DNA from 4 places in the Pantoea sp. RCC30.1 genome. Region 1 is predicted to be linked to each of the others. Evidence: predicted binding sites of a transcription regulator. Region 1 holds the regulator's gene; each other region holds the start of a gene.
The links. Region 1 encodes sigma-54, which starts transcription at its own class of promoters, with help from an activator protein. Its sites were predicted from a motif close to GTTGGCACANNTTTCGCTNT; they were not measured.
Positions count from the first base shown of each region.

Region 1 (7,217 bases):
AAAACGCTGATATTGCACGCGCGCAGCCTGAAATGATACGAATTAACCAAAACGATTTGGAATGATAAAGAAGAATCTAAAAGTTTGTCTTTTTCTCCTCCTGACATGAGGGTTCCGGCTGGAAAAAAACGGTGCCATAACAGCCAAAAGTGAGTCCGTTAATCGCTGTTTATTTATACTTTATAGCGATAATTCTGATTAAGCTTTGGACAGCATTGGATTAAGAAAAAAATAACAGTTAAGTATAGCGAATGATTTATGCGGGCGCTTATTACCGATTATTAACTTTTTATCTGGAAAGGTGCTAAGCAGGTTCAATTAATGGAACCGATTCCTTTTTTTCGGAAGTCATTGAACTATTTCGAACTGTTGCAGCATTTTGATGCAAAATGATTGAATAAAGTCTGGAAACTACCTCCTCGTTTTCAGCGATAATCGTAAAAAGACTGCTTTAACAGCAGTGATTACATGAGTGATTGATTAACGTCTGAAACAAGTATGGGAAGATTGCATGAACAAGCATAAAGGAAGCGTCGGACAGCGTATCAGACGTATTGTTGGTCGCGTGCTGTTGGTATGGCTGTTGGTATGGCTGGCGGGGATTTTACTCTTTTCATTCTTACCGGTACCGTTCTCGGCGGTGATGGCTGAACGACAGATCGGTGCCTGGTTACGCGGTGATTTTAGTTATGTCGCACATTCAGACTGGGTTGGCCATGACGAGATTTCGCCCTGGATGGGACTGGCGGTTATCGCCTCAGAAGATCAAAAGTTTCCCACTCACTGGGGCTTTGATGTGGCGGCGATTGAGTCCGTACTGGATAAGAGCGACAACCGGATGCGCGGGGCGTCCACGCTGTCACAACAGACGGCGAAGAATCTGTTCCTCTGGGATGGTCGCAGCTGGGTCCGTAAAGGTCTGGAGGCGGGTCTGACGGTAGGGATTGAGACGGTCTGGACAAAGCGACGCATACTGACCGTCTATCTCAATATTGCAGAATTCGGGCCGGGTATCTTTGGCGTTGAGGCGGCTTCACAGCGCTACTTCCATAAGCCAGCCAGCCGGCTGACCGCAGCCGACGCCGCTTTGCTGGCTGCAGTACTGCCTAATCCGATTCGTTATCGTGCTGCTGCGCCCTCAGGTTATGTCAGAGAGCGGCAGCAGTGGATACTGCGTCAGATGCGCCAGCTGGGCGGCGAGGGCTTCCTGCAGCGTAATAAGCTCGACTAAACCTTAATCTTCATCGAAGCCCGCTTCAAATAGCTCAATGACCGCAGCCAGCGCCGGAACTTCCTCCGGGCCGCTGGCTTCGATCTCAATGTGCCCGCCTTTGGCCGAGTCGAGCATCAGCAGCGCAATCACGCTGCTGGCTTCGGCTTCCGTACCCGCCTCATTGCGCAGCAACACTTCGGCATCAAAGCTCTGCACCAGCTCAAACAACTTCATGGCCGGACGGGCGTGCATGCCCAGCTTATTTTTTATTTCTACAGTTTGTCGGACGGTCATGATTTGCGCTTTTCCAGCGTGCGATGGCGTGACTGAACATTCTTACCGCGCGAACGGAAGTAATCCGCCAGTTGTTCTGCGATATAGACAGAGCGGTGTTTGCCGCCGGTGCAGCCAATCGCCACGGTAAGATAGCTACGGTTATTGGTTTCCAGCATCGGCAGCCAGAGTTCAAGGTAGCTGCGCGTCTGGTAGATAAAGTTATGCACTTCAGTGTGACGATCAAGGAAGGCCGCCACAGGACGATCGAGGCCGGTCATCGGGCGCAGTTTCGGATCCCAGTGGGGGTTGGGCAGAAAGCGCACGTCAAACACATAATCAGCGTCAATCGGGATGCCATGCTTGAAGCCAAAGGATTCAAACACCATGGTCAGCTCGCGTTCACGCTTGCCCAGCAGGCGGGTGCGCAGCATCTCGGCCAGTTCATGCACCGACATCTCTGAGGTGTCGATGATCAGATCGGCTCGCGAACGCAGCGGCTCCAGCAGATCGCTCTCTTCATCGATGGCGCTCTCCAGCGACAGGTTTTTGCTGGAGAGGGGATGCAGACGGCGCGTATCGCTGTAGCGACGAATCAGGGTGTTGCGATCGGCATCGAGGAACAGCAGCTGAGGTGAAAATGTGTCAGGCAGATTATTCAGTGCGGTTTCAAAAATTTCCGGGGATTCAGGCATGTTACGCACGTCGATACTGACCGCTGCCGAAATATTGCGCTCAGCCAGCGAGTTAGCTAACTCAGGCAGCAGCACGACTGGCAGGTTATCAACACAGTAGAACCCCATATCTTCCAGCGCACGGAGTGCCACTGACTTCCCCGAGCCTGAACGACCGCTAACGATCATCAGCACCATGACCTTCTCTCCCGTTTTAAAACCGGCTCCAGGCCGGTAAAGACGCGTTACTGCTCTGTCTGGACTTCCGTAATAATGGCGTAGAGCTCTTCATCACTCTGCGCAGCACGCAGACGACGGCAGACCGTTTTATCTGCCAGACGCTTCGCCACCAGTGACAGGGTGTGCAGGTGTGTTTTGCACTGGTCAGCCGGGACCAGTAAGGCAAACAACAGATCGACCGGCTGGTTGTCGACGGCATCAAACGCAATCGGCTGTTCGAGGCTGATAAACACCCCAACCGCGCGCAGCGTATCCTCTTCCAGCTTGCCGTGAGGAATGGCTATCCCGTTACCAATACCGGTACTGCCCATGCGTTCGCGGGTCAGGATCGCTTCGAAAAGCGTCTGGTGCGGCAGGTTGAGCTGCTTAGCGGCCAGTTCGCTGATGATTTCCAGCGCACGTTTTTTGCTCTGGCAGTGTACGCCGCTGCGGGTGCAGTCTGGCGAAAGCACTGTGCTCAATTCCAGTGTGAGATCGTTGTTCATTATCGTTTCACTTGCGTGTTCACCAGGCCATTCACCGCAGCGCGTCTTAACGCCCGAGACAAACGGCGCTTGCTCAGATGACAAAACGGGGCGGATTATCCGCCCCATCCTGTCGGCTCTGCGCGCCAGGCGCGCGTCGCTAGCGTGAAGGTTAGTGTTTTTTCAGTTTATCTTTGTGTTTGGTCAGCTGACGGGCAAGCTTGTCGATCAACCCATCAATTGCCGCATACATATCTTCCGCTTCTGATGTGGCGTGCAGCTCGCCACCATTCACGTGTAGTGTTGCGTCCGCCACCTGAGTGACTTTCTCAACCTTCAGGACAATATAGACCTGATTGATATGTTCAAAATAATGTTCCAGTTTGGCAAATTTACCGTTTACGAATTCACGCAGAGGCGCAGTGATTTCAACGTGTTGCCCGGTCAGGTTCAGCTGCATAGGTCTTCCTTCTCATTTCTTTCAAACCAGTTGCTTACGCTGGTTCGATGGCGGGATGGATAAAGACTCACGATATTTGGCGACGGTACGCCGTGCCACCATAATCCCCTGATCAGATAACATGGAGGTCAGTTTACTGTCGCTCAAGGGTTTGGCTGGATTTTCCGCCGAAATTAATTTCTTCACCAGGGCACGAATCGCCGTCGAGGAGGCTTCGCCGCCACCTTCAGTATTGACGTGACTGGAGAAAAAGTACTTCAGTTCAAAAATGCCACGCGGGCTGTGCAAATACTTCTGCGTGGTCACACGGGAAATGGTCGACTCATGCATCTCAACAGCCTGGGCGATATCCGCCAGCACCATCGGACGCATAAATTCTTCACCCTGCTCGAAAAACGCCTGCTGCTGCTCAACAATGCAGCGCGTCACTTTCAGCAGCGTATCATTGCGGCTTTCCAGACTCTTAATCAGCCAGCGGGCTTCCTGCAGGTTGCTGCGAATGAACTGGCTGTCGCTGTCGTTGCGCGTCGCGCCGCCCATTGCCGCATAGTGCTGATTAATCTTGAGGCGCGGCACGCTGTCGGCATTGAGTTCAACCGTCCAGCGGCTGCCAACCTTACGCACCAGCACATCGGGAATGACATATTCCGGTTCGCTGGTGTTAATCGACTGACCCGGACGCGGGTCCAGCGACTGAATCAGCAGCATCGCCTCTTTCAGCACCTCTTCTTTGAGACGCGTCACCCGCATCAGGCTGCGGAAATCGTGATTTGCCAGCAGGTCAAGATGTTCGCTGACGATCAGGCGTGCTTCAGCCAGCATTGGCGTTTCAGGCGCATATTGCGACAGCTGAACCAGCAGACAGTCACGCAGATCGCGCGCGCCAACACCAATAGGATCAAAGCGCTGGATGCGTTTCAGCACCGCTTCAACTTCATCTGCTTCAAGCTCATCGTTGCCGATACTGTCGAGGATCTCCTCAAGCGAAACGGTGAGATATCCGGTGTCATCAATAGCATCGACGATAGAGGTGGCAATAGCGCGATCGGTGTCACTGAAAGGCGTCAGTCCAACCTGCCACATCAGATAGTCCTGAAGTGACTGCGTGGTTTCGCCTTGATAAACCGGTAACTCATCATCCTGATAATCGGTGCCGGTGCCGGAAGGCGTGCCCGCGGTATAGATCTCATCCCAGGTGGCATCCAGCGGCAGTTCATCGGGCATCTCTTTCTGCTCAAGCGCTTCGCGTGTATCCAGCGCCTCAGACTCTGACGATTCGCGGGAGTCGATCTCTTCATGCAGATCAGTCTGCTCAAGCAGCGGATTGCTTTCGAGAGCAAGCTGTAACTCCTGCTGGAGTTCAAGCGTAGAGAGTTGCAGCAGACGAATCGCCTGCTGCAATTGTGGAGTCATTGCCAGCTGTTGGCTGAACCTGAGTTGTAAACCTTGCTTCATAGACAGGATAATCGTTCCCAGGTAAACATCGGTATTAACGACACCTTATCAGAGTCTGAACTCTTCACCCAAATAAACCCGCTTAACCTGCTCATCCGCAAGAATTTCATTAGGTGTTCCGTGCGCAATCAGGCGTCCCTGGCTGACGATATAAGCCCGCTCACAGACCGCTAAGGTTTCACGCACGTTATGGTCGGTGATCAGCACGCCGAGGCCGCTGTCACGCAGATGCTCAATGATTTTCTTGATGTCGATAACGGAGATCGGGTCAACACCGGCAAAAGGCTCATCCAGCAGGATAAATTTAGGATTAGCAGCCAGTGCGCGCGCGATCTCAACTCGACGTCGCTCACCACCTGAAAGTGCCTGACCCATGCTGTCGCGCAGGTGCTCGATGTGGAACTCTTCCATCAGCTCACGGGCGCGATCCTGGCGTTGCTCTTCGGTCAGATCATCACGAATCTGCAGTACTGCCATCAGGTTATCGTAGACGCTGAGGCGACGGAAAATCGACGCCTCCTGCGGCAGATAGCCGATGCCACGACGCGCACGCGCATGCAGCGGCAGGATACTGATATCTTCATCATCAATAACAATGCGGCCAGCGTCACGCGGGACAATGCCCACCACCATGTAAAAGGTGGTGGTCTTACCGGCCCCGTTCGGGCCAAGCAGGCCGACAATCTCGCCGGACTTTACCTGCAGACTGACATCTTCTACCACGCGACGGCCTTTATATGCCTTCGCCAGGTTTTCTGCGATTAATGTGGCCATAGCTATCAGTTACTCTTCTTTCCGCTGTTGGACGAACCTTTATCCTGAAGTTGCGACGGCACCAGGACGGTGGTGACGCGCTTGTTCTGGCCCTGGCTGTAAGCCTGCATTTTCTGCTCTTTTACCAGATAGGTAATACGATCGCCTTTGATGTTGCTGTCCTGCTGCTCAATGAAAGCATTGCCGGTCAGTTCAACGAAATCGTTAGCCAGTTCGTAGTGCAGTTTTGAGGCATGGCCCTGAACCGGCTTGCCGCTGTCCTGCATCTGATAGAAGGTAGCGGGATTACCGTAGGCATCAACGATGGTTTTCTTGCTGTCGCCGCCAGGACGGGTCACCACGACTTTATCCGCCGTGATTTTGATTGAACCCTGCGTCACGATGACATTGCCGGTAAAGGTCGCGACATTGCCCTGCAAATCCAGCGCCTGATTCTGCGAGTCAATATTGACGGGCTTATCCGAGTCACCGGTCAGGGCAAGCGCTGGAACGCTGGTTGCCAGCAACATGCTGGCCAGTAAAAGCTTCAGGCTATTTTTGTTCATTTTGAATTTCATATGAGGTTTTGACCTTCTCGATTAACTCGGCGTTTTTTGTCCGTAAATTGCCGCGCATTTTCATGCCGGTGGAGTTAAAACTGCGGCCATACAATGTCACCTGGTCATCAGAGGTAACGTCCTGAGTGACAAGATTGATCTGCGCGTTATCCGTTTTGATACGCTCAAGCTGAGAATCCTGCGTCAGCGTATTCAGCTCAACATGGCCATACAGATAAAGCATACGATCTTTGGTGAGCTTTGCTTTATCCGCGCGTAGCGTCCAGGTAGGGATTTTGTTCTCATCATAAGTGGTCATCACCGGATTTTCGAACCAGCTCAGCTCGTCATCCGAGAAATAGGTCACTTTGTCTGAGACCAGTTTATATGACAGCGCGCCCTGCGGGTTGTAAACCACAGTATGTGAATCCGCACTGGTATAGGTCGGCGACTGACTGCCCGTCCCGACTGGCGTGGCATCGTCATCCTGGTTAGTAAGATTCCAGCCGATCAAAACCAGTGCAATCAAGGTCAGAATCAGCGTTATCCAACGCCTGCTTTTACTCATACTGATTGCCCTTTGGCATCCTCAAATTTGTTCTGCGCCATTAAGATCAGGTCACATACTTCGCGAACCGCACCGCGTCCGCCGGCGATCCGCGTGACATAATGCGCGCGTGGCAACAGGATTGGATGTGCATCCGCTACCGCCACGCTTAATCCCACTTTCGCCATAACCGGCCAGTCGATCAGGTCATCACCGATGTAGGCGACCTGATCGTCGGAAAGAGACAGTTTATCCAGAAGTTCACGATAGGCCAAAAGCTTATCGGATTGTCCCTGATAAAGATGACGGATGCCGAGCGTTTTGCAGCGATCTTCCATCAGACGGGCATTGCGGCCGGTAATAATAGCCACTTCCACATCGGAGGTCAGCAAACAGCGCACGCCGTAACCGTCCCGCACGTTGAATGCCTTCAGCTCTTCGCCATTATTCCCCATGTAGATCACTCCGTCGGACATCACGCCATCGACGTCGCAGATCAGCAGACGAATGTTGCTGGCGCGCGCCATAAAGTCCGCAGTGACCGGGCCGTAGCAGGTTTCAATCGGGGGAGTTGCCTGTTG
Region 1 covers NZ_JBXUHX010000019.1:28,628-35,844, forward strand. Annotated here, with positions in the region: gene mtgA (monofunctional biosynthetic peptidoglycan transglycosylase) at 512-1,231, shown strand; gene npr (PTS phosphocarrier protein NPr) at 1,235-1,507, opposite strand; gene rapZ (RNase adapter RapZ) at 1,504-2,358, opposite strand; gene ptsN (PTS IIA-like nitrogen regulatory protein PtsN) at 2,406-2,885, opposite strand; gene hpf (ribosome hibernation promoting factor) at 3,037-3,324, opposite strand; gene rpoN (RNA polymerase factor sigma-54) at 3,346-4,779, opposite strand; gene lptB (LPS export ABC transporter ATP-binding protein) at 4,828-5,553, opposite strand; gene lptA (lipopolysaccharide ABC transporter substrate-binding protein LptA) at 5,559-6,110, opposite strand; gene lptC (LPS export ABC transporter periplasmic protein LptC) at 6,085-6,657, opposite strand; gene kdsC (3-deoxy-manno-octulosonate-8-phosphatase KdsC) at 6,654-7,217, opposite strand, start outside.

Region 2 (7,217 bases), on a different contig from region 1:
ACTTACTGGGGCTTGGCGTCTCTGCCATCAGCATGATTGGCGACAGTTATGCGCAGAACCAGAAAGACCTGAATACCTGGTACAGCAGTGTGGAACAGCAGGGAAATGGCCTGTGGCGTGGCATCGCCTTAACCGATGATGATTGTCTGCGGCGTGACGTGATTAAGACACTGATTTGTAACTTCTCGCTGGATTTTGCCGCGACAGAAGCGCAATGGAACATTCGCTTCAGCGACTATTTTGCTGAGGATCTGGCGCTGCTGAAACCGTTAATCGCTGACGGGCTGGTGGTACAAACGGCTGGCGGGCTTGAGGTGACGGGGATTGGCCGGTTACTGATCCGCAATATCTGTATGTGCTTTGATCGCTATCTGCGTCAGAAAGCACGTCAGCAGCAGTTTTCCCGCGTTATCTGAAGAAACGGGCTGGCAGATCACGCCAGCCCGTACCGAACCGCTTATTCCATGCCAAGCTCTTTCAGCTTGCGCGTCAGCGTATTTCGTCCCCAGCCCAGTAAACGTGCCGCTTCCTGCTTGTGGCCTTGCGTATGCCGCAGCGCAGTGGTGAGCAGCGTACGCTCCATCTCTGGCTGTGCTTCCGAGAGCAGATTCTGATGACCGGAACGCAGGGCGCGATCGGCCCACTGTGCCAACAGCGTTGCCCAGCTGTCAGGCAGCGACTGCACTGGATTTTCCGGGGTACTGGATTCAAACAGCTCCCCAGGCAGGTCCTGAATCAATACTTCCTGACCCGCAGCCATCACGGTCAGCCAGCGACAGGTGTTCTCCAGCTGACGCACGTTACCGGACCAGTGCAGCCGGGTTAAGGCTGTTTCGGTTTCCGGATGCAGAATCTTCGCTTCCACGCCCAGCTCACGGGCCGCGACCTGCAGGAAGTAACGCGCCAGACGCGGGATGTCCTCGCGACGCTCACGCAGCGGCGGCAAATGCACACGAATCACATTCAGGCGGTGGAACAGATCCTCACGGAACTTGCCTTCCTGTACACGTAATTCCAGGTTCTGGTGGGTTGCCGCGATGATACGCACATCCACTTTCACCGGCGCATAGCCACCGACGCGATAGAACTGACCATCGGCCAGCACGCGCAGCAGACGGGTCTGCACATCCAGTGGCATATCACCAATCTCATCCAGGAACAGCGTGCCGCCATCCGCCTGTTCAAAACGGCCCTGACGAATCTGGTTTGCCCCGGTAAAGGCACCTTTCTCGTGACCAAACAGTTCTGACTCAATCAAATCTTTGGGTATTGCCGCCATGTTCAGCGCGATAAAAGGCGCTTTAGTACGGGGGCTGTGGCGATGCAGCGCATGGGCCACCAGCTCTTTACCGGTACCGGACTCGCCGTTAATCAGCACACTGATCGAAGAGCGCGATAACCGTCCGATGATACGGAACACATCCTGCATCGCGGGGGCTTCACCGATGATATCGGTGGTCGGTCCGCTGACCGGCTGATTACGCGGTTGCTGCTGCTCCTGATAGTGGCTTATAGCTCGTTCTACCAGCGCAACCGCTTCGTCGATATCGAACGGTTTAGGCAGGTAATCGAATGCACCCTGCTGATAGGCACTGACGGCGGCGTCCAGATCCGAATGCGCTGTCATTATGATGACCGGAAGCATTGGATGCCGCTGTTTTATCTGCTTCAGCAGTGCCAGGCCATCCATACCCGGCATGCGAATGTCTGACAGTAAAACGTCCGGGGTTTTGGTCGAGAGGGCATCCAGCACCTCGCTTGCGCTATCAAAAGTCGCACAGCTCAAACCGGCTCCAGTGAGCGCGCGTTCAAGCACCCAGCGGATGGAGCTATCGTCATCGACGATCCAGACTATCCCTCGTTGCATAGAAACCTCACTGGCGAATAGGCAGGTAAACCGAAAACTCGGTGTGTCCTGGCCAACTGTTAAATTCTATTTTTCCTGAATGTTGATCAATCAGGCTACGGGCGATGGAGAGGCCTAAACCGGTTCCGCCTTCACGTCCGCTGACCATCGGATAAAACAGCGTATCCTGCAGCTGGGCCGGAATGCCGGGGCCATCATCTTCAATATCTATACGTGCCACCAGGCGATAACGCGTGCCGTGCAGCGTCAGCTGGAAAGCCGTGCGGGTGCGGATAATAATGGTGCCGCCGTCGTCGCCCAGCGCCTGAAGCGCATTGCGCACCACGTTAAGCAGCACCTGTTCGATCTGGTCGGGGTCGTGCGGCAGTTCCGGCAGGCTGGGATCATAATCCCGCACCAGCGAGACGTTCTCCGGCAGCTCCATCGAAACCAGATTCACCACTCGTTCAGCGACCTGATGAATGCTCTGCGTGATGTGCATGCCCGGCTGCTGCGGCCCTAACAGACGATCAACGAGATTCCGCAACCGGTCGGCCTGTTCAATAATCACTTTGGTGTATTCGTTCAGCGAGGGATCGGGCAGGGCGCGGGATAAAAGCTGTGCCGCGCCGCGCAATCCGCCCAGCGGATTTTTAATCTCATGGGCCAGGCCGCGAACCAGATCGCGAGCGGCCACCTGCTGGGCGTGCTGTAACTGCTCCTGACTGAGGCGACGCTGATTATCCATCGGCGCCATCTCCATCAGAATTAAGCCATCGGGTAACCGCTGGGCGGTCAGCGACATAATGTGTGCGCGACCATCTACCACCAGCGTGACCTCACTGTCAGTAAATCCCTGGCCAGCCTCAAGACTCTCTCGCATCACCTCGATATTCAGCGAAAAGTAGCCAGTTAATTCCGGTAACGGCGTGCCGAACAGTTTGCGTGAGCTTTGCGCCAGTAATTGCTGCGCCGCCGGGTTGGCGTAATGAATAACCAGATCGTTATCCACCAACAAAATACTGTTGATTAAAGCGTTGAGAATCTGCCCTGCATCGGGCAGAGAGCCAGTTGCCATAAAACGTTCCTCTGCACCAACCCGGTGCATTTTAGTCTTAAAGCCGAAAGGAGGGCGAATGAACGGTGAATTCGCGGAGAAAAAAGCCCATCCGAAGATGGGCTAAAAGTTTCCACGGCAACAAAATCGTTTGACCAGTTAAACGCTGTAGTAAAGCTCGAACTCAACCGGGTGTGGCGTCATGCGAACGCGATCCATCTCTGCTTTACGCAGTTCGATGTAAGCATCGATCGATTCGTCAGTGAATACACCACCGCGGGTCAGGAACTCGCGATCTTCGTTCAGTGCATTCAGCGCTTCTTCCAGAGAGCCTGCAACTTTTGGAATCTCAGCTTCTTCTTCCGGCGGCAGGTCATACAGGTTCTTATCCATAGCATCGCCAGGATGGATTTTGTTGATGATGCCATCCAGGCCAGCCATCAGCAGTGCGGTGAACGCCAGATATGGGTTAGCCGCTGGGTCCGGGAAGCGTGCTTCGATACGACGGGCTTTCGGGCTGGCAACAACCGGGATGCGGATTGAAGCTGAACGGTTACGGGCAGAGTAAGCCAGCATAACAGGTGCTTCATAACCCGGGACCAGACGCTTGTAAGAGTTGGTGGTCGGGTTCGCCAGGGCGTTAATCGCTTTAGCATGCTTGATGATGCCGCCGATGTAGAACAGCGCCATTTCAGACAGGCCGCCGTACTTATCGCCAGCAAACAGGTTCTGGCCACCTTTAGAGAGTGACATATGGCAGTGCATGCCCGAACCGTTGTCGCCAAACATTGGCTTCGGCATAAAGGTCGCGGTTTTACCATAAGCGTGCGCAACGTTGTGGACGACATATTTGTAGATCTGAATTTCGTCGGCTTTTTTGGTCATGGTATTGAAGCGGGTTGCCACTTCGTTCTGACCCGCAGTCGCCACTTCGTGGTGATGCGCTTCAACCACCAGGCCCATCTGCTCCATTGTCAGACACATGGCAGAACGGATGTCCTGTGATGAGTCGACTGGTGGAACCGGGAAGTAGCCGCCTTTCAGACCTGGACGGTGACCTTTGTTACCGCCTTCATACTCTTTACCGGTGTTCCATGCCGCTTCGATATCGTCGATAGCCACATGTGAACCGGACGTTGATGAACCGAAACGGATGTCATCGAACAGGAAGAATTCTGGTTCTGGTCCAAACAGCACGGTATCCGCGATGCCGGAAGAGCGCAGGTAATCTTCAGCGCGCTTAGCGATAGAACGTGGATCGCGGTCGTAGCCCTGCATGGTGCCTGGCTCAAGAATGTCACAACGGATGATCAGTGTAGAATCTTCGAAGAAAGGATCCATGACCGCCGTAGTGGCGTCAGGCATCAGCACCATGTCTGATTCATTAATGCCTTTCCAGCCGCCAATAGACGAACCATCGAACATTTTGCCTTCTTCGAAGAAGTCAGCATTAACCTGGTGAGCAGGGATCGTAACGTGCTGTTCTTTACCTTTGGTATCGGTAAAACGCAGGTCAACAAACTTAACTTCATGCTCGTTCATCATCGAGAGAACGTGTTCAGCGGACATACTCAACTCTCCTGGAAATGGTCTTTCATTATCTACATGGCGAGGAAACGTCGTTTCCGGAATCCGTTGCGGGAAAACAACTCCCTGACCAACATCTTCCGGCACGCTCTTCAACCGACATCTGACTGGCGTTTACGCTTGATTTAGATAAAGCGAATTCTGTGCCAACTTTCCCGATGTTGCTTAAATCGCCTTGTGCTGCACCTTTTTGTCATAAAGCGGCTGCACCACCGTGGTTTCGTTGCACCATGGTGGTGCTTTATGGCGATCTTAAGGCACTATTTTGGTGCATAAGACCAACTTAGTGCATTTTCTGCACCGGGAACAGGGCAAATTTGCGTCTATTCAATAAACTTTCAGTGAAAAGTGTGATGGTGTTCAGTCTTCCGCTTAATCAGTGTACAATAACGCGCTATTTCTAATGCCTGAGGCAAAGCTGTGATCGAAAATTTGCGTAACATCGCCATCATCGCGCACGTTGACCATGGAAAGACCACCCTGGTTGACAAACTGCTGCAACAATCCGGTACATTTGATGCCCGTACCGAAGCAACAGAGCGCGTGATGGACTCCAATGATTTGGAGAAAGAGCGTGGGATTACCATCCTCGCAAAAAACACCGCCATTAAGTGGAATGACTACCGTATCAACATCGTTGATACCCCAGGACACGCCGACTTCGGTGGTGAAGTTGAGCGCGTCATGTCCATGGTGGACTCGGTGCTGCTGGTTGTAGATGCGATGGATGGCCCTATGCCGCAAACCCGCTTCGTGACCAAAAAAGCGTTCGCGCATGGTCTGAAGCCGATTGTGGTTATCAACAAAGTAGACCGCCCTGGTGCGCGTCCGGATTGGGTTGTTGATCAGGTTTTTGACCTGTTCGTAAACCTGGATGCCACTGACGAGCAGCTCGACTTCCCTATCATTTTCGCCTCCGCGCTGAATGGTATTGCAGGTCTTGAGCACACCGACATGGCTGACGATATGACCCCGCTGTACCAGGCAATCGTTGACCACGTTGCGCCTCCGCAGGTTGAGGCTGATGCCCCACTGCAGATGCAAATCTCTCAGCTGGACTACAACAACTACCTGGGCGTGATCGGTATCGGTCGTATCAAGCGCGGTAAAGTTAAGCCTAACCAGCAAGTCACTATTATCGATAGCGAAGGCAAAACCCGTAACGGTAAAGTCGGTAAAGTCCTGACTCACCTGGGTCTTGAGCGTATCGACAGCGATCTGGCAGAAGCGGGCGATATCATTGCTATCACCGGTCTGGGCGAGCTGAACATCTCTGACACTATCTGTGATCCACAGAACGTGCAGGCGCTGCCAGCACTGAGCGTCGATGAGCCAACCGTAACCATGTTCTTTAACGTCAACACCTCACCGTTCTGCGGTAAAGAAGGTAAGTACGTGACTTCACGTCAGATCCTTGAGCGTCTGAACAAAGAACTGGTTCACAACGTGGCTCTGCGTGTTGAAGAAACCGAAGATTCTGACGCCTTCCGCGTATCAGGTCGTGGTGAACTTCACCTCTCTGTTCTGATCGAAAACATGCGTCGTGAAGGTTTCGAGCTGGCGGTATCCCGTCCGAAAGTTATCTTCCGTGAAATCGATGGCCGTAAACAAGAGCCATTCGAGAACGTCACGCTGGATATCGAAGAGAGCAGTCAGGGTTCAGTCATGCAAGCCATGGGTGAGCGTAAGGGCGATCTGAAAAACATGGATCCGGATGGTAAAGGCCGCGTACGTCTCGACTACGTGATCCCAAGCCGTGGCCTGATCGGCTTCCGTAACGAATTCATGACCATGACTTCCGGTACCGGTCTGCTCTATTCTACCTTCAGCCACTACGATGACGTTCGTCCGGGCGAAGTGGGCCAGCGTCAGAACGGCGTATTGATCTCCAACGGTCAGGGTAAAGCAGTTGCGTTTGCGCTGTTCAGCCTGCAGGACCGCGGTAAGCTGTTCCTGGGTCACGGTGCAGAAGTCTATGAAGGCCAGATTATCGGTATTCACAGCCGTTCTAACGACCTGACAGTTAACTGTCTGACCGGTAAGAAACTGACCAACATGCGTGCTTCAGGTACTGATGAAGCAACGACTCTGGTTCCGCCAATCAAGATGACCCTTGAGCAGGCGATCGAGTTTATCGATGATGACGAACTGGTAGAAGTAACACCACAGTCAGTGCGTATCCGTAAACGCCACCTGACTGAAAACGACCGTAAACGTGCATCACGTGGTCCTAAAGACGCATAATTGCGGCTTTAACTGATAAAGAGCCCCGCTTGCGGGGCTTTTTTTTGCCTGAAATCCCTGCCTCTTCAGCCGGGCCAGCGATTATTCATGGGATATGTCACGCTTTTTACCTACCCGCTGCCGTTTACGCTTTTCTCTCCGCGAGTGCCTGTTCAGCCTGCACTTTTGCCGCTAGAGTGAATACTCCAGGGAACAGAAGGAGACACACCATGCTGTATATCTTTGATTTGGGCAATGTGATTATCGATATCGACTTTAACCGCGTGCTGGGTGTCTGGAGTGATCTTAGTCGTGTGCCGCTGGCCTCGCTGCAAAGCCATTTCCAGATGGATGAAGCGTTTGAACAACACGAACGTGGCGAGATCAGCGATGAAGATTTCGCGCTGGCACTGTGTGAAAAGTTGGAAATCGCGCTGAGCTATGAACAGTTCGCGGCTGGCTGGCAGGCGGTCTTCGTCGACGTACGTCCGGAAATCCTGGCGC
Region 2 covers NZ_JBXUHX010000029.1:9,683-16,899, forward strand. Annotated here, with positions in the region: gene hemN (oxygen-independent coproporphyrinogen III oxidase) at 1-416, shown strand, start outside; gene glnG (nitrogen regulation protein NR(I)) at 458-1,867, opposite strand; gene glnL (nitrogen regulation protein NR(II)) at 1,875-2,924, opposite strand; gene glnA (glutamate--ammonia ligase) at 3,063-4,472, opposite strand; gene typA (ribosome-dependent GTPase TypA) at 4,911-6,734, shown strand; gene yihX (glucose-1-phosphatase) at 6,944-7,217, shown strand, end outside.
Region 2: glnA (glutamate--ammonia ligase) is a predicted target of sigma-54. The motif match lies at 4,622-4,641, and genes of this name have one in related genera.

Region 3 (7,217 bases), on a different contig from region 1:
CGCCTGTACATACCAGGCACCTGGCATCATGGCACCCGCCAGCAGACGCTCGCGTGAGTTCGGTTCAAACTGCTCCGGCATCTGACGCAGGGCGGGCAGATAGTGATTGCCGCCCTCTGCGGCGGTCATGATAAACGCAGCCGAGCGGGCCAGCTCCGCGTCCGGCATCAGTACCTCTTCCTGTGCCCCAAGCGCTGCCGCAACCACCGCGACGGCAGCGCGGGCATCCTCATCACACCAGCGGGCAAAAAAACCGCCCAGCACGCCGCAGCGTAATCCTTCGCTGCCCTGTGACAGCCCCGGTAGCGTGGTGGCCAAAGGATGAACGGCCTGAAACGCATCGGCGTGGTCTGCGCCCTGTAACAGGTCATAAACCAGTGCCAGGTCTTCAACCCGCCGTGCCAGCGGACCGATATGGTCAAGACTGGCGACAAACGGATGACTGCCGCTGCGTGACAGACGGCCAAAGGTGGGCTTAAGACCAAAAATACCGCACAGCGACGCGGGCACCCGAATCGAGCCGTTAGTATCGGTGCCAAGCGAAAAGTGGACCAGCCCGGCGGCGACGGCAGCCGCCGAACCGCCTGAGGAGCCGCCCGCCACGCGGCTCAGATCGCGCGGATTGTGTGTCGCACCATAGTGGCTGTTTTCGGTGGTAAAACCATAGGCGTAAGCATCCATATTCAGCATGCCCGACAGCAGTGCGCCAGCGTGACGCAGTTTCCCGATGGCAAATGCATCTGCCGATGCCGCAGGGCGATCGCGGAACAAGCTGGCACCGGCCAGCGTGCTGTGACCCGCCACATCAAACAGGTTTTTCACCGCATACGGGATGCCCGCCAGCGGTGGCAGGGTTTCGCCGCGTTGCCGCTGCGCATCAATCGCGCTGGCCTCTTTTAACATGCGCGGTCCGGTCACTTCCGTCCAGGCATTCAGCGCCGGATTATGCTGCTCTACCGCCTGCAGCGTGCTCTTCGCCACCTCCAGCGCGCTGACGTCACCCTGCTGGATCGCCCGTTGCAGGATCTGAATCGAAATGTCACCTAATCTCATGCCTGGTATACTCCTGCTACTTCCAGACGGTCGTCCAGCGGAAACGCCATCAGCGGCGCGGCCATCTCCGCGATACGCGATAGCTGGATCAGCAGTTCAGCGCGGCGGGCGTCATCCAGTTCCAGTTGCAGGATCTGCTCCATATGGCCGATGTAGCTGGCCCAGTCGTGTTGATTCATGATTCGCTCCTGTTAAAAACCGGCGGCGCTGCCGTTACTGCGTGGATCGCTTGCGCCCTCAAACATGCCGTTGCTGTGGCGCACAATGGCGCCCGCATGGCCCACGGATTCGCTGAAGTCCGGCAGCAGCTCCACCTCATGTCCCCACAGACGCAGCATCAATACCGTTTCGTCGTCAAAACGGCCTTCCAGTTTCAGCGAGTCTGATGATTGCCCCCAGGTCCGGCCCAGCAGCCAGCGCGGCGCACTGACCGCCTGTTGTAACGGCAGGCCCTGAATCACATGGCGGGTAAAAATCGCCGCCTGAGTCTGCGGCTGTCCATCTCCGCCCATTGCGCCATACACCATTGTCCGGCCATCTTTCAGCCGTGCGGCGGCAGGATTCAGGGTATGGAACGGCTGCTTGCCGGGCACCAGCGCCAGCAAATGTTCAGGATCGAGGCTGAACGCCGCGCCACGGTTCTGCCAGGTAATGCCCGTGCCGGGCAGTACCACACCGCTGCCAAACTCGTGGTAGATGCTCTGAATAAAGGAGACGGCAAGACCGCTGCTGTCCATCACGCCCATCCAGACCGTATCGCCCGGTCCGCGTCCATTTCCCCAGGCTGCCGCCTCACCATCGGTGATCTGACTGGCGAGCGTGGCAAGGTGATCGCTGTCCAACAGCGCCTGCAAATCTTCGGTGACGTGACGCGGATCGGTGATGTGTTTGTCGCGCAGCACAAAGGCTTTCTTGGTGGCTTCTACGATACGGTGCACCGTCTGCGCACTGTCAGCCTCCGCCATCTCCAGACGATCGGTGATGCCGAGGATCGCCAGCGACACCATGCCCTGCGTCGGTGGGGTGATATTCCAGATGTCGCCTTCGCTGTGGGAGAGATGCAGCGGCGTCGTACGGCGGGCGCGGTGCTGCTGCAGATCGGCTAGCGTGACCGGCATGCCGAGCGTGGCCATCTCATCGGCCATATGGTGAGCCAGCGGGCCACGATAAAAACTGTCGAGTCCCTCTTCGGTGAGCTGGCTCAGGGTATTCGCCAGTGCGGGCTGGGTAAAACGGCTGCCCGGCTGCGGCACATCGCCATCGGGCATAAAATTGGCGCTGAAGCCGGGCTGATGCTGCAACTCACTGCGGAACGTCGCGGTGGCGGCGCTCTGTGAAGCGGTCACCGGAATGCCGTCGGCGGCGTAGCGAATCGCATCACGCAGCAGACGAGCCAGCGGCAGTGGCGGGGTGCCCATCTCCGCAGAGAGCGTCAGTGCCTCCTGCCAGCCGCTGACCGTTCCGGCCACGGTCAGCGCTGCTTTCGGCCCGCGATGCGGGATCTTCGGATGATCGGCGTAGACATCGCGGTGAGCCAGCGAACCGGCTGCACCGCTGGCGTCGATCGCGACGGGATCGCCGCCAGGCGGCAGAATCAGCCAGAAACCGTCGCCGCCCAGTCCATTCATGTGCGGGTAGACCACGGCGATAGTCGCGGCAGCGGCGACCATCGCTTCAATGGCATTACCGCCGTCACGCAGCACCGCGAGTGCGCTTTCACTCGCCAGATGGTGTGGCGTCACCGCCATCCCCTGCGGGGCCATGTTGCTTTGAATCATCTTTTTCTCGTTATCCGGGTGACAGAATCCATAACAAAGCAAGAGCCGTTCCAGTTTTCACCCCGGGCTGACAAAGCGCCGATTAACCTGGCGTAAATTGTGCTAGCTTCTGCTGAAACAAAAGTTACAGGACGCCTTATGAAACAGCTTGATGAACGACTCAGAAGTCACTATCCCCAGCTCTCTCCGCAGGAGCAGCGTATTGCCGACTTCGTGTTTGACCACTTCGATGACCTGATCAGCTACAACAGCGCCGAGCTGGCGCGGCTCAGTGGCGTGTCGAAAGCCACGGTCAGTCGGCTGTTTAAGCGACTGGGCTACGAAAAGTACAAGGATATGCGTGATGAGTTACGCATCCTGCGCCAGAGCGGTATGCCGCTGACCGATAATCGTGATGCGGTGCAGGGCAATACGCTGCTGGCGCGCCACTACAAGCAGGAGATGGCAAATCTGACGCAGTGGGTAAACAGCCTGGATGCCCGGCACTTTAACGAGGTTATCCAGCAGCTGGCGCAGGCAAAACGCATCTTTATCATCGGCATGCGCAACGCCTATCCGGTAGCGCTGCATCTGCGCCAGCAACTGGTGCAGGCGCGTGCGCAGGTGCATATCCTGCCGCAGCCGGGCCAGACGCTGGCTGAGGAGCTGGTGGATATCACGTCGGATGACATGGTGATTGTGATGGCCTTTCGTCGTCGTGCGCGCATCATTCGTCCGCTGATGCAGCAGCTGCAGGCTGCCGGTGTCCCAATGCTGGCGCTATGTGAGCCGCAGGCGCAGACGGTAATTGCGCTGGCGCGCTGGCAGCTCTGTACGCCGCTGGACAGCGTTTCCGCCTTTGACAGTTACAGTGCGGCCATGAGTCTGGTTAACCTGATCGCCAATGCCCTGCTGCATGAAATGCTGGCTCAGGGACGTCAGCGTATTCATCAGATCGCCGACCTTTATCAGCAGTTCGACGAGCTGGAGCACCGTTAACAGGCACCCTTTTGGTGCTTTGCCCCATTTCAGAACACCGCCTCTTCGGCGTAGTCGCCCCGATTACGCCCGAATTCTGCTGAACTCTCTGCCGTTTAAGCCTTTTTTTGTTACCGCCCGGGTTGGCACATTAGTTGCAGATTGCATGTCAAAGAATCTTTTGTTTCACGTTAATCTCACCGGGGTGCATAATGAAAAAAGTTTTAATGGCGGTTGCGACAGCGGCATTACTGATGGCACAAGCGGGAAGCGCGCTGGCCGATCAACTGCAGGACATCCAGAAACGTGGCGTCATCCGCGTCGCCGTGCCGCAGGACTTCCCGCCGTTTGGCTCGGTCGGCACTGACCTGCAGCCACAGGGTTATGACATCGACACGGCAAAATATCTGGCAAAGCAGATGAAACTTAAGTTGCAGTTGGTGCCTGTCAGCAGTGCCAACCGCGTGCCTTATCTGCAAACCGACAAGGTCGATCTGGTTATCTCCAGCATGGGTAAAAATGCCGAGCGTGAGAAAGTGATCGACTTCACCCGCGCCTATGCGCCGTTTTTCCTGGGCGTATTTGGTCCGAAAGGCGATGAGATCAAAGCGGCGTCGGCTCTGAGCGGCAAGTCGATTGGCGTCACACGCGGTGCGGTAGAAGATATGGTGCTCAGCGAAGTCGCCCCGAAAGATGCGCAGGTGAAACGCTACGAAGATAACAATACTACGTTGTCTGCGTATCTCTCTGGTCAGGTGCAGTATGTCGCAACCGGTAACCTGGTCGTCGCCGCTATTGCGCGCCAGAATCCGGCCAAAGCGCCCGTCGCGCAGTTTATGCTGAAAGATTCACCCTGCTTTATCGGACTGAAGAAAGATGAGCCTGCGCTGAAAGCGAAAGTGAATGAGCTGATTGAGCAGGGCATCAAAGATGGCACCCTGAATAAACTGTCAGAAGAGTGGCTGAAAGCGCCGCTGCCCACCAACCTCGGCGCCTGAGGACGGATTCATGACCGGGCAACTTAACTTTCCCGCCCTGTGGCCCTACTGGCCGGAGCTGCTCTCCGGTCTGTGGGTCACCATCCAGCTGACGGTGCTGGCGACGACCGGTGGTGTGGCGCTGGGCATTGCGGGCGCGGCTCTGCGCAGCGGCAAACCTGGCTGGATGAGCCGCCTGTGGGGCATCTATGTCGAGCTGATCCGCAATACGCCGTTCGTGGTGCAACTGTTCTTTATCGTTTTCGGTCTGCCTGCGCTGGGGATGAAACTCACCGCTGGCGAGGCGGCGCTGCTGGCGATGCTGATCAACCTCGGGGCCTACAGCACCGAGATTATCCGTGCCGGGATCCAGGTCACACCTAAAGGGCAGTGGGAAGCAGGCCGGGTGCTGGGATTAACCCGCAGCCAGACGTTTCTGCGGGTCGTGCTGCCGCCTGCTTTACAGCGCATTTATCCAGCGCTGGTGAGTCAGTGCATCATCGTGATGCTGGGGTCATCGGTGGTGTCGCAGGTCTCCTATGAGGAGCTGACCTTCGCCGCTAACCTGATCCAGTCGCGCACCTTCTTAAGTTTTGAGGTCTATCTGGTGACCACGCTGATCTACCTGGCGTTGTCGATTGCGATGCGCCATCTGCTGCTGGCGATTGGCCGTAAATGGTTTGGAGTGCAGCCATCATGATGACGACCTTTACCGACTGGGACATCCTGCGCAACCTGCTGCTGGCGGCGCGCTGGACCCTGTTGCTGTCGCTGGTGGCCTTTGTCGGCGGAACGCTGGTGACGCTGCCGCTGCTGTTTCTGCGTCTGCTGCAACGTAAGTGGCTGACGCGCGTAATACGCGGTTACACCGCGCTGTTTCAGGGCACGCCGCTGCTGATGCAGCTGTTCCTGGCGTTTTTCGGCGTCGGGCTGTTCGGCATTGATGTCGCGCCCTGGACCGCAGCCTCGCTGGCGCTGACCTTCTACACCAGCGCCTTTCTGATCGATATCTGGTACGGCAGCATCCGCGCCCTGCCGAAAGGGCAATGGGAAGCGTCACGCTGCCTCGGCCTGACCTTTGGTCAGACGCTGTGGCGGGTGGTTGCGCCGCAGGCGATCCGCATCGGTATCGCGCCGACGGTGGGATTTGCTGTACAGGTCATCAAGGGCACAGCGCTGGCGTCAATTATCGGGTTCATCGAGTTGACTAAAGCGGGCACCATTCTGAACAACGTGACCTATCAGCCGTTTAAAGTCTTTGGGCTGGTGGCGCTGGGCTACTTCCTGATGTGTTATCCGCTGTCTCGCTACAGCCAGTATCTGGAGAAAAAATTCAATGCCGCTCATCACCATTAATCAGGTGCAAAAATATTACGGCGATAACCATGTGTTGAAAGGCGTGGATCTGGATATCGACATGGGCGAGGTGATCTCGATCATTGGGCGCAGCGGATCGGGCAAAAGCACACTCTTGCGCTGCATGAACGGGCTGGAGGGCTATCAGGAGGGCAGCATCAAGCTCGGCGGGATGACGATTACCGATCGCGACTCGCAGGCACGTGAAATCAGCCGCTCGGTCGGGATGGTGTTCCAGAGCTTCAACCTCTTCCCGCACATGACGGCGCTGGAGAACGTCATGCTGGCGCCGCGCCGCGTGCTGAAGAAAAGTGACGCCGAGTGCCGGGCGCTGGCGGCGCAGATGCTGGAGAAGGTCGGGCTGGGCGAACGTCTTAACTACTATCCTGCCAGCCTCTCCGGCGGTCAGCAGCAGCGCGTGGCGATTGCCCGTGCGCTGGCGATGACACCGAAAGTTTTACTCTGTGATGAGATCACCTCCGCGCTCGATCCTGAACTGGTGGGCGAAGTGCTCAAAGTTCTGGAGCAGCTGGCGGCAGAAGGAATGACCCTGATCCTCGTCACGCATGAAATGAGCTTCGCCCGCGACGTGGGCGATCGTGTGGTCTTTATGCATCAGGGGCGCGTCTGGGAACAGGGCGACAGTAAAACGCTGTTTGCCCAGCCACAGACGCCGGAGCTGAAGCAGTTTATCTCTTCGGTTCGTCTCTGATTCTGAAAAAGGAAATTACGATGGATATCAATCACTACCCGCAACTCAATCCGCCACAGCGTCTGCTGATGGGACCGGGACCGATCAATGCCGATCCCCGCGTGCTGCGCGCCATGTCGAGTCAGCTGCTGGGTCAGTACGATCCCGCGATGACACACTACATGAATGAAGTGATGGCGCTCTATCGCGGCGTGTTCCGCACCGAGAACCGCTGGACGCTGCTGATTGATGGCACCTCTCGTGCCGGTATCGAAGCGATTCTGCTCTCTTCTATCCGCCCTGGCGATAAAGTGCTGGTGCCGGTATTTGGCCGCTTCGGTCATCTTTTGTGCGAAATTGCCCGGCGCTGTCGTGCGGACGTTCACACCATTGAAGTGCCGTGGG
Region 3 covers NZ_JBXUHX010000007.1:129,673-136,889, reverse strand. Annotated here, with positions in the region: gene AC2LB6_RS08895 (AtzE family amidohydrolase) at 1-1,053, opposite strand, end outside; gene hpxX (oxalurate catabolism protein HpxX) at 1,050-1,232, opposite strand; gene AC2LB6_RS08885 (gamma-glutamyltransferase family protein) at 1,245-2,831, opposite strand; gene hpxU (MurR/RpiR family transcriptional regulator HpxU) at 2,970-3,809, shown strand; gene AC2LB6_RS08875 (transporter substrate-binding domain-containing protein) at 4,001-4,786, shown strand; gene AC2LB6_RS08870 (amino acid ABC transporter permease) at 4,797-5,465, shown strand; gene AC2LB6_RS08865 (amino acid ABC transporter permease) at 5,465-6,121, shown strand; gene AC2LB6_RS08860 (amino acid ABC transporter ATP-binding protein) at 6,102-6,833, shown strand; gene AC2LB6_RS08855 (pyridoxal-phosphate-dependent aminotransferase family protein) at 6,854-7,217, shown strand, end outside.
Region 3: AC2LB6_RS08885 (gamma-glutamyltransferase family protein) is a predicted target of sigma-54. The motif match lies at 2,867-2,886, and genes of this name have one in related genera.

Region 4 (7,217 bases), on a different contig from region 1:
CAGCAGCACAGCCGCGACTGGTATCAGGCCTTTGTCTCGGTGGTGAGCAGCATGCCGGAGGTCATGGCCTTTTACCGTATGGCAGGCGAGTATGATTACCTGCTGCGCATTCAGGTCGCGGATATGAAAAGCTATGATGCGTTCTACAAGCGATTAGTGAACGGGATGCCCGGCCTGATTGATGTGACCTCCAGCTTTGCCATGGAAGAGATTAAATACACCACGGCTTTACCTGTCGCCTCGTGAGGGCCTGAGATTGAGAACAGCGTTGTGAGATTATTCAGCCAGTTAAGTTGGTATTTTCTGCGGGAGTGGCGGCGCTATCTGGGCGCGGTCATCCTGCTGATTGTCATTGCTATTCTGCAGTTGCTGCCGCCGCATGTGGTCGGGGTCATTGTCGATGGCGTGACGCGAGACAACATGAGTACCAGCCGCATCATGATGTGGATTGGGATCATGCTGGCAACCGCAGTGGTGGTCTATCTGCTGCGCTATGTCTGGCGTGTGCTGCTGTTTGGAGCTTCCTACCAGCTGGCGGTTGAGCTGCGCGAAGATTTCTATCGCCAGCTGAGTCGTCAGCAACCGGCTTTTTATCTGCGTCATCGAACCGGCGATCTGATTGCGCGCGCCACTAACGATGTGGATCGGGTGGTGTTCGCGGCCGGGGAAGGGGTACTGACGCTGGTCGACTCGCTGGTCATGGGCTGTGTGGTGCTACTGGTGATGAGTACGCAGATCAGCTGGCAGCTGACGCTGCTGGCGCTGGTGCCGATGCCAATTATGGCCATCGTGATCCACCGCTACGGTAATCAGCTGCATCACCGCTTCAAACTGGCGCAGGCGGCCTTCTCCAGCCTTAACGATCAGACGCAGGAGAGTCTGACCAGCATCAGGATGATCAAATCCTTTGGCCTTGAACAGCATCAGTCGCAACAGTTTTCCGACATCGCCCGCGATACCGGCGAGAAAAACCTGCGCGTGGCGCGGGTGGATGCCCGCTTCGATCCCACTATCTACATAGCTATCGGCTTCTCAAATCTGCTGGCGATTGGCGGCGGCAGCTGGCTGGTATGGCATGACCAGATGACGCTGGGACAACTCACCAGCTTTGTCATGTATCTCGGGCTGATGATCTGGCCGATGCTGGCGCTGGCGTGGATGTTTAATATTGTCGAACGTGGCAGTGCCGCCTGGAGCCGAATTGGCGCGCTGCTGGCGGAAGCGCCAGCGGTGGAAGATGGCGAAAAGTCACTGCCACCTGAGCCGGGCACGCTGCAGGTCGCGATTCGCGCCTTTCACTATCCGGCCAGCGCGGCTCCGGTGTTAAGCGATGTCAGCTTCCAGCTGAAACCCGGCGAGATGCTGGGTCTGTGTGGGCCAACCGGCAGTGGTAAAAGCACACTGCTCAGCCTGATTCAGCGCCACTTCGATATTCAGCAGGGCGACATCCGCTATCATCAGATCCCGCTGCCGCAACTGCGGCTCGACAGCTGGCGCAGCCGTCTGGCCGTGGTCAGTCAGACGCCATTCCTGTTCTCAGACAGTGTGGCGAACAATATTGCGCTGGGGAAACCTGGCGCAACCCAGCAGGAAATTGAACATGCGGCCACGCTGGCCTGCGTTCATGACGATATCCTGCGTCTGCCACAGGGCTATGAAACGGAAGTCGGGGAGCGCGGTGTGATGCTGTCCGGTGGACAGAAGCAGCGTCTTTCGATTGCCCGGGCACTGCTGCTGAATGCCGAAATCCTGATTCTGGATGACGCGCTCTCCGCAGTAGATGGACGTACCGAACACGAAATTCTGCATAACCTGCGCATCTGGGGTCAGGGACGCACGCTGATTATCAGCGCGCACCGCCTGTCGGCACTGACGGAAGCCAGTGAAATTCTGGTGCTGCAGCAGGGCAGCGTGGCACAGCGAGGCGATCATGACACGCTGACCGACAGTGCTGGCTGGTATCGTGACATGTACCGTTACCAGCAACTGGAAGCGGCGCTGGATGATGATGAAAATGAAAAAGGAGTGCCGCATGGCTAAGTCTGCACGCTTGTGGCCAACCCTTAAGCGTTTGCTGAGTTATGGCAAGCCATGGCGTAAATCCCTGTCGCTGGCGGTAGGGATGCTGTGGATCGCTGCTGCAGCGGAAGTGACCGGCCCGGTACTGGTCAGCTACTTTATCGATAACCTGGTAGCGAAACATCAGATGCCCTGGGGTCTGGTTGCCGGACTGGTGATCAGTTTTATCCTGCTTCAGCTGCTGGCCGCCGGGCTGCATTACTGGCAGGCGCTGTTGTTTAACCGTGCCGCTATCGGTGTGGTCCAGCGGTTGCGCAGCGACGTGATGAATGCGGCGCTCTGTCAGCCGCTGAGCGCCTTTGATACCCAGCCGGTCGGACAGCTTATATCGCGCGTCACGAACGATACCGAGGTGATCCGCGATCTCTACGTCACGGTGGTCTCCACCGTGCTGCGCAGCGCCGCACTGGTTGGTGCCATGATGGTGGCGATGTTCAGCCTGGACTGGCGCATGGCACTGGTAGCAATGATGATCTTCCCGCTGGTACTGATTGTGATGTTCATCTATCAACGCTTCAGCACACCGATTGCCCGCCGGGTTCGCAGCTATCTGGCGGACATCAATAACGGCTTTAACGAAGTGATCAGCGGCATGAGCGTGATTCAACAGTTTCGTCAGCAGGCGCGATTTGGTGAGCGGATGGGCGAGGCGAGCCGCTCTCACTATCTGGCGCGAATGGAAACGCTGCGTCTGGATGGTTTTTTACTGCGTCCGCTGTTGAGCCTGTTCTCAGCGATGGTGCTGTGCGGGCTGCTGATCCTCTTTAGTTTCTCGGTGCCAGGCGTGTTTGAAGTCGGGGTGCTGTATGCCTTTATTACTTACCTGGGGCGCCTGAATGAGCCACTGATTGAACTGACTACGCAGCAATCTATGCTGCAGCAGGCGGTGGTTTCCGGTGAGCGTATCTTCGAGCTGATGGATGCAGCGCAGCAGCAGTATGGTGCCGATCAGCAGCCACTGGCGTCAGGCCGTATCACACTGAACAACCTGAGTTTTGCCTACCGTGAAAACCGCGATGTACTGAGTGATATTAATCTTGAGGTCGCACCGCGTGAGTTCGTAGCGCTGGTGGGTCATACCGGCAGCGGCAAAAGCACCCTGGCTAACCTGCTTATGGGCTATTACCCCGTGACGCGCGGCGAAATCCGTATCGATGACCGACCAATTAGCGTGCTGAGCCATGCCGTGCTGCGCCGTGGTATTGCGATGGTGCAGCAGGATCCGGTGGTGCTGGCCGATACGCTGCTAGCGAATGTGCGGCTGGGCCGCGACATCAGCGAGGAGGCTGTCTGGACTGTGCTGGAACAGGTGCAGCTTGCACCGCTGGCACATGCCTTGCCGGATGGAATTCATACCCGGCTGGGCGAACAGGGTAATAATCTATCAGTCGGACAGAAGCAACTGCTGGCGTTGGCACGTGTGCTGGTGGATCTGCCGCAGATACTGATCCTTGACGAGGCTACGGCCAATATCGACTCCGGCACCGAGCAGGCGATTCAGCAGACGCTTGAGAGGTTGCGCCAGCACAGCACACTGGTGGTGATTGCTCACCGCCTCTCAACGATCATCGACGCAGACAAGATTCTGGTGCTGCATCGTGGTCGTGTGGTTGAGCAGGGCACTCATCAGCAACTGTTGGCACTGCAGGGACGTTACTGGCAGATGTATCAGCTGCAACAGGCAGGTGAAGATCTGGCGTCGGGCGTGCCTGTAACATCTGAAAGCTGAGTTGCACCTTTTTTGCGCAGCTTTATCAGAATAATCTGTATAAATGCACTCCTTTGATGCCTTTAGCACCAAAGGAGTGCAGGCCCCCTCTGTAATCCCCGCTATCCGGCCCCTTTCTTTATACTCTTCTTTAAAACATCCCTTGCCCCGTCTCGCCTGAATAACTGATTAACGTCAGTTTTACACTCTGGCACAGGCTTTGCTTATATCCCTGCGTGTCCGTAAACATTACCTATTTACTCGCTGGAGGGGATCCAATGAAGCTGGTTACCGTCGTAATTAAGCCATTTAAGCTGGAGGATGTACGTGAAGCTTTATCCTCTATCGGCATTCAGGGGCTGACCGTCTCCGAAGTGAAAGGTTTTGGCCGTCAGAAAGGCCATGCAGAGCTTTATCGTGGCGCAGAGTACAGCGTGAACTTCCTGCCGAAGGTCAAAATTGATATCGCAATTGCTGACGATCAGTTAGACGAAGTGGTGGATGTCATCAGTAAAGCGGCTTACACCGGCAAAATTGGCGACGGTAAAATTTTCGTGGCTGAACTGCAGCGCGTCATCCGTATTCGTACCGGCGAGACCGATGAAGCCGCTCTGTAATTAAGACTCAGTACTGTGATGGGATGGAATAAAAATGAATAAAATTTTAGCTAAGTTGGGCCTCACCAGCCTGGCACTGTTACCCTCACTCGCAATGGCTGCGCCTGCCGTTGCGGACAAGGCTGATAACGCATTTATGATGATTTGCACCGCACTGGTGCTGTTTATGTCAATTCCAGGTATTGCGCTGTTTTACGGCGGTCTGATTCGCGGCAAAAACGTTCTGTCGATGCTGACGCAGGTCGCTGTCACCTTCTCGCTGGTCTGCGTGTTGTGGGTGGTCTATGGCTACTCGCTGGCATTCAGTGAAGGCAACGCCTTCTTTGGCGGCTTTGGCTGGGCCATGCTGAAAAACATTCAGCTGACCGCCGTAATGGGCAGCTTCTATCAGTATATCCATGTTGCGTTCCAGGCCTCATTTGCCTGTATTACCGTGGGTCTGATTGTCGGCTCCATCGCAGAACGTATCCGCTTCTCTGCGGTACTAATCTTTGTCGGTGTCTGGCTGACGCTCTCTTATTTACCTATCGCGCACATGGTGTGGGCGGGCGGTTTCCTGGCTCAGGATGGTGCGCTGGACTTTGCTGGCGGTACCGTGGTGCATATCAACGCTGCTGTAGCAGGCCTGGTGGGTGCTTATCTGGTAGGCAAACGTGCTGGCTTTGGTAAAGAGGCCTTTAAGCCACATAACCTGCCGATGGTCTTCACCGGCACCGCCATTCTCTATGTTGGCTGGTTTGGCTTCAACGCCGGTTCTGCATCTGCAGCAAACGAAATCGCGGCACTGGCTTTCCTGAACACCGTCGTCGCAACTGCGGGTGCTGTACTGGCATGGACCTTTGGCGAGTGGGCGGTACGTGGTAAGCCATCGCTGCTGGGTGCCTGTTCAGGCTTTATTGCCGGTCTGGTCGCAATTACTCCAGCCTGCGGTTATGTCGGCGTAGGCGGTGCATTAATCATCGGACTGGTCGGCGGGCTGGCAGGACTGTGGGGTGTAACCACCCTGAAAAAATGGCTGCGCGTGGATGATCCCTGTGATGTGTTCGGCGTGCACGGCGTCTGCGGTATTGTCGGCTGTATCCTGACAGGCGTGTTTGCCTCCTCTTCACTGGGCGGCGTTGGCTATGCACAGGGCGTCACCATGGGCCATCAGGTCTGGGTTCAGCTCTTCAGCGTGGGCCTGACTATCGTCTGGTCAGGCGTTGTCGCCTTCATCGGCTTTAAGCTGGCTGACCTGATTGTCGGTCTGCGCGTACCGGAAGAGCATGAACGTGAAGGTCTGGATGTAAACAGCCACGGCGAGAACGCTTACAACCAGTAATGTGTGGGCACTGAAAAGAATAATCGGGGGCGAGAAATCGCCCCCTTTTTTTATGCGCTGCGCTGACGCATTACCCCTTCCTGAACCGTAGAGGCCACCAGCACACCTTGCTGATTATAAAACTCACCCCGGACAAAACCCCGCGCGCCAGACGCTGAGGTACTGACCACGCTGTAGAGCAGCCATTCAGTGAAGTCGAACGGGCGGTGGAACCACATGGAATGGTCGATCGTGGCGACCTGCATGTCCGGCTCTAAAAAACCTTTACCGTGCGGCTGGAGCGCGACCGGCAGGAAGTTGAGATCGGAAGCGTAGCCGAGCAGGTACTGATGGATACGCAAGTCGGCGGGCAGTGGGCCGTTAGCACGAATCCAGACCTGGCGTTCAGGCTTGTCCACATGTCCCCGGAGAGGGTTGTGAATCTGTACCGGACGGATCTCCAGTGGTCGTTCAGCAATGAATTTCTCGCGTAACTTATCTGGCAGCATATGCGCCATTTTCTGCGCCATTGCCTGTTCCGTTAACAGATTTTCGGGTCCCGCCACCTGCGGCATCGGATTCTGATGTTCAAACCCGCTTTCCGGTGACTGGAACGAGGCGGTCATATAAAAAATCGGCTGCCCATTCTGAATGGCGCTGACCCTACGTGCGCTGAAACTTTTGCCATCACGCAGTGTTTCGACATCATAAATAATCGCTTTCTGGCTATCGCCGGGCCGCAAAAAATAGCTGTGAAAAGAGTGGATAAAGCGATCTTCCGGGACGGTTTGTTTAGCGGCATACAGCGCCTGACCCACCACCTGGCCGCCAAAAACCTGGCGCAGACCCAGATCTTCGCTCTGGCCGCGATATAAACCCTCTTCCAGTTTTTCCAGATTCAATAAATTCAGCAGATTTTGCAGTGCCTGACTCATGGCGCATTCCTCAATATAGTGACCTGCTCAGTGTGAAAGATCCGACCAGTTGACGTCAATCAGACTTTCCGTTTTGCCTCTGCCAGGCAAAATTTCGAATATGTGCCAAAATTAAGGACATACGGCGAGTGAAGCGCTGTAAGCAGGATTCGCTGCCGACAATCATTTTGATCAAATGGAGACGACATCAATGAAACTCAGGCATGTGTTTAGTGGCGTGGTTATCGCGGTTGCTGTTGCGGGATGCGCCGACAAGAGTAAGCCCGTTCCGACGCCAACGCTGGGTTCTGCGGTTGCAGGACAGACGGCCGCGATTGCGCAGCCAAATGTAAGTGGTTCGATCTATATCCGACAGCGCATTGCGCTGCCGCCGGATGCGGTATTAACCGTGACGCTGTCTGATGCCTCTGTATCCGACGCACCTTCAAAAGTGCTGTCGCAGCGTGTAGTGCGTACCGAAGGCAAGCAGGCACCGTTCCAGTTCGTGCTGCCGTTTAATCCGGCTGACATCCAGCCTAATGCACGCATTCTGTTAAGTGCTGCTATCACAATCGACGGCAAGCTGACGTTTGTGACTG
Region 4 covers NZ_JBXUHX010000033.1:1,533-8,749, reverse strand. Annotated here, with positions in the region: gene AC2LB6_RS20770 (Lrp/AsnC family transcriptional regulator) at 1-246, shown strand, start outside; gene AC2LB6_RS20765 (SmdA family multidrug ABC transporter permease/ATP-binding protein) at 271-2,040, shown strand; gene AC2LB6_RS20760 (SmdB family multidrug efflux ABC transporter permease/ATP-binding protein) at 2,033-3,808, shown strand; gene glnK (P-II family nitrogen regulator) at 4,066-4,404, shown strand; gene amtB (ammonium transporter AmtB) at 4,439-5,725, shown strand; gene tesB (acyl-CoA thioesterase II) at 5,776-6,639, opposite strand; gene AC2LB6_RS20740 (YbaY family lipoprotein) at 6,830-7,217, shown strand, end outside.
Region 4: glnK (P-II family nitrogen regulator) is a predicted target of sigma-54. The motif match lies at 3,995-4,014, and genes of this name have one in related genera.